Regions from separate parts of the Pseudomonas canadensis genome, predicted to be linked through region 1. Evidence: riboswitches for the same ligand, from Rfam matches in the RefSeq annotation. Region 1 holds a riboswitch; the other holds the start of a gene.
What was found. A riboswitch is a leader RNA that binds a small molecule or an ion and turns the genes downstream of it on or off. The one in region 1 is predicted to bind cobalamin.
Positions count from the first base shown of each region.

Region 2: it holds a riboswitch for cobalamin, as region 1 does, so the genes downstream of both, RB216_RS19570 (ABC transporter substrate-binding protein) here and cobW (cobalamin biosynthesis protein CobW) in region 1, are expected to answer to the same signal.

Region 1 covers NZ_CP133298.1:2,671,975-2,674,171, reverse strand. The annotation lists gene cobN (cobaltochelatase subunit CobN) at 1-84, opposite strand, end outside; gene cobW (cobalamin biosynthesis protein CobW) at 88-1,149, opposite strand; cobalamin riboswitch at 1,243-1,441, opposite strand.
Region 2 covers NZ_CP133298.1:4,235,399-4,237,595, reverse strand. The annotation lists gene RB216_RS19575 (FecCD family ABC transporter permease) at 1-106, opposite strand, end outside; gene RB216_RS19570 (ABC transporter substrate-binding protein) at 115-1,125, opposite strand; cobalamin riboswitch at 1,227-1,421, opposite strand; gene RB216_RS19565 (hypothetical protein) at 1,525-1,968, shown strand.

The DNA of each region.
Region 1 (2,197 bases):
CACCAGGTCAGCGGGGGTCTGGCCAAGGTCGGCAATATTGTCGTCCGAGACGAAACCACCGGGCTGGGTCCTGAGCAGGTGCATGGGTTAAACGCTGAGGGCGGCGCGCAGTTGCGCTTCAAGGCCGGCCGCATCGAGGTCCTGACCGATCAGCACCAGGCGCGTAATACGCGGCTCGTCAGCGCTCCAGGCACGGTCGAAGTGCTTGTCGAAACGCGTGCCCACGCCCTGGATCAGCAGGCGCATCGGCTTGTTCGGGATTGCGGCGAAGCCTTTTACACGCAGGATGCCGTGTTGCACCACCAACTGGGTCAGGGCGTCGAGCAGCAGCGCTTCGTCGGCTTGCGGCAGGTCGATGGAGATGGAATCGAAGGCGTCGTGATCGTGATCGTCTTCACCTTCGTGATGATGATCGTGATGGCTGTGGCGACCGTCGATGTGTTCTTCGGAGCCGGCACCCAGGCCGATCAGCACGTCCAGCGGCAGGCGACCGCTGCTGGCCTCGATGATCTTCACCGCAGGTGGCAGTTCTTCCGCGACTTCAAGGCGCACGCGGGCCAGGTCTTCAGGGCTGATCAGGTCGGTCTTGTTGAGGATTACCAGGTCAGCGCTGGCCAGTTGGTCGGCGAACAGCTCGTGCAGGGGTGATTCGTGGTCCAGGTTCGGGTCGAGCTTGCGCTGCGCATCCACTTGGTCCGGAAAGGCGGCGAAGGTGCCGGCGGCCACAGCCGGGCTGTCGACCACGGTGATCACCGCGTCAACGGTGCAGGCGCTGCGGATTTCCGGCCATTGGAAGGCTTGGACCAGCGGTTTTGGCAGGGCCAGGCCGGAGGTTTCGATGAGAATGTGGTCGAGGTCCCCGCGGCGGGCCACCAATTCGCGCATCACTGGGAAGAACTCTTCCTGCACGGTGCAGCACAGGCAGCCGTTGGCCAGCTCGTAGACGCGGCCGTTGGCTTCTTCTTCGGTGCAGCCGATGGAGCACTGCTTGAGGATTTCACCGTCGATACCCAGCTCGCCGAATTCGTTGACGATCACGGCAATGCGACGGCCCTGGGCGTTGTCGAGCATGTGGCGCAGCAAGGTGGTTTTGCCTGAGCCGAGGAAGCCGGTAACGATGGTGACGGGGAGTTTGGCCAGTGTTTTCATCGGATGCCCTTGGGGGCGGGCATACGGGACGATAGGCCCTGCGACGGTGCGCAGCAGCGGATTTCGTCACCGGATCACCCCGCCCGGTTGAAGTAGAAAATCGGTTGCGAGGCAGGTCTCCTGGCTTGGGGCTTGCGGGTCTTGCGACCGGCGCTGGCTGCGCCTTCCCGCCTTTCGGCAGTGGCGTGGCAGTCAGCTGAACCCTTTACAGTTGCGGGGGCAGCCGCGGCTTGGACCGCGTTCCCTTCTTAGCTTCGGCCTGGGCCGAAGAACCTCGAGGGTGCAAGGCTACGCAGTGCTTGGGGGATGGTCAATGATGGGGTTTGGGTTGGTGTTGGTGTACATATCCGTTATTTGGGTGATGGCGGGTATTGGTTCCGCCCTTACGGCGGGTCACTTTGGAAAAGCCCCAAAGTAACCAAAGGGCTCTTGCCCCAACACTCGGCACCTCGCTCACGCTCGGTGTGCCCGTAATCCGACAGTGATTTGGGGGGCCGCCGCCACGCGCCATCCATGGCGCGGGGCGGCTAAACCGGCATCCCTGCCGGTTTACCCCCCAAATCCCTGCCGAATTCCGGCCAGCGTGTTTGACGGGGCGCCTAAGATCAAAATCAAAAGCAAGAGCACAGCGGCCTGACAGCCGGCTTGAGTGGTGTGAAGCAAAAGCAAAATCAAACGCGGTCCTGTAGGAGCCGGCTTGCCGGCGATGGTCTTCAACGATGACGCGGGGAATCAGACAAAACGCGGCGGTATCACGTTTTTCGCCGGCAAGCCGGCTCCTACAGGGACCGCGTATCTACGATGCGAAGCGAGTCGCTCTTGATCTTGATCTGAGGCGCCCCGTTAAACACGCTGGCCGAACGCAGGCTTGAATCCGTGGGTAACCCGGCAGGACGCCGGGTTAGCCGCGCTGGGCCAAGGATGGCCCATCGCGGCGGCCCACGGATTCAAGCCGGAGTGAGGGCACACCGAGCCTAGGCGAGGTGCCGAGTGTTGGGGCGAAGGCCTTTTGGTTACTTTTGGGCCTTTCCAAAAGTGACCCGCTGTA
Region 2 (2,197 bases), 1.6 Mb from region 1:
CGAGTACCTGCAGTACCACGTGCGGCGAGATGGCGGTTTCGCCGATGGCCACGCCCGCGAGGACGGCGGCTAATAGCAGGGCCAGGGCGAGTAGGGTGTGGATCACGCTGGTATTCATGGGTGCAGATCGTAGCCGTCGATGGCCGTGGCCAGTTGTTCAAGGCCGTCGAACGTGCGGATGCTGGCCTGCAGCGCAAGGGCGTCGAGGATGATGATGCGGTTGTTTTTCACCGCGTCCATGTTGCGGGTCACCGGATCGCTGCGCAGGAAGGCGAGTTTCTTTTCATGGTCGTCGGCGGGGTAGCGGCGGCGGTCCATGCGCGCGATCACCAGCACGGTCGGGTTGGCCTTGGCGAGGGTTTCCCAGCCGACGGCGGGCCACTCTTCGTCGGACTGTACGACGTTATGCAAGCCGAGGGTTTCCAGCATAAATTGCGGAATACCCTTGTGGCCGGCCACATAAGGGTCGCTGGCCATCTCGGAACTGGAGAACCACACCAAGGCGCTGGCTTGCTTGAGGCCCTTGCTTTGCACGGTGGCGACGGATTTGGCCAGGCGCGCCTTGAGTTCTTCGTTCAGCTGTTGGCCGCGTGCCTGCACGTCGAAGATCTCGGCGAGTTGGCTGATGCTTTTATAAATGGTTTCGATACGGAACGGCTCCAGCCGCGTGCCGTCGGCGCCGACCAGGTTGTCCTTGCCTTCGCAGTCCGAAGGCAACAGGTAGGTGGGGATCTTCAGCTCATGAAATTGCTCGCGGGTGCCAACCACGCCTTGCGGCCCGACCACCCATTCCAGCTCGGCAGCCACCAGTTGCGGGCGTTTGGCGATCACGGCCTCAAAGCTTGGCTCATTGTTGGCCAGGCGCTCGATGCTGTCGTTCTGCGCTTTGTACTGTGGCAGTACGCTGTTGAACCACAGCGAGGTGCCGACCACTTTATTGCCCACGCCCAGGGCGTAGAGCATTTCGGTGGCGGCCTGGCCGATGGTCACGCTGCGGGCCGGCGCTTGCTGGAAGGTGAGGTGGCTGCCGCAGTTTTCCACGGTCAACGGATAGTGAGTGGGCGCGGCCTGGGCCAGGGCACAGAAACCCAGGCCAGCGAGCAGGGCGGTAACACGTGGCAGCATGGGGCAATCTCCGAGTGAACCGTGCGTGCCATTCGGAAATACACCCTTAAGCGCTGCGAGAGCGACAGCAAGAATGTCCTTCCCGGACACCCCGCCGGTTAGTAATTGAGCTTGGGCCGGCAGGTCTCCTGACTGATGCGTCGTCGCCAGGCTCCGGCCTTCCCGGACAAGGTCCAGTGGCATCAGGGAGCAGGCTCAGCACCTACAGTTGCGGGGGCAGTTCCGATTGGCACGGGTGTACCGCGCTTCGGATTCCCTATTAGTCCCGTTCGGGAACCGGCGCGGTATGGTAGTCGATCACGCGGTTGAACGGGAGGCCGTGAACTCAACGGTAGCTCTCTGGCGGCGAGGCTCCTATGATGCTCAGCCCATGGATCGCTTTATCACAAGGAATACACCGTGAAATCATTTGTCGCGCTCGTCCTTATCGCCACCCTGGCCGGTTGTGCCACGCAAGGTAAATCCGAACAGCAGATTCTCGACGAGGCCACCACCGCCTATGTCAAGTCGATGCCGGCCGACTCAGACAAGCTTCGCTTGCACACGATGAGCATCCCCAAAAGCGGTATGTTCGGCGACACCCTGGCGATTTCCATGGCCGGCGACCAAAACGCTGCCAGCCTCAGGGGCGAATTGCTGAATACCAAGCGCTTGGGCGATGTGTTCTTTTTAATCATGGGGGCTGGCACGCCGGTCGACGTTGCGGTGATCGGCAAAGCCGTCGAAGGGCAGGATTTGAAGGGTCTGCAGATTTACTACTCGGGCACCGATGCGCAGAAGGAAAACGTGCGTGCGGCGGTTGAGAAGTCGCAGGCGCAGTTTCATTACATCAATGCGCAATGAGGGGGCGGCCAAAGGGCGCAGGTATCTACACCACGCGGGGTACGGCGCTGGCAGCTTGACGGCCGGCTGCAATCTTACTGTTACTCCCGTGATCCAGAATGTGGGAGCTGGCTTGCCTGCGAAGGCGGCCTGACGGCTAACCCGGCGTCCTGCCGGGTTACCCACGGACTCAAGCCTGCGTTCGGCCAGCGTGTTTGACGGGGCGCCTGAGATCAAAAGCCAGATCAAG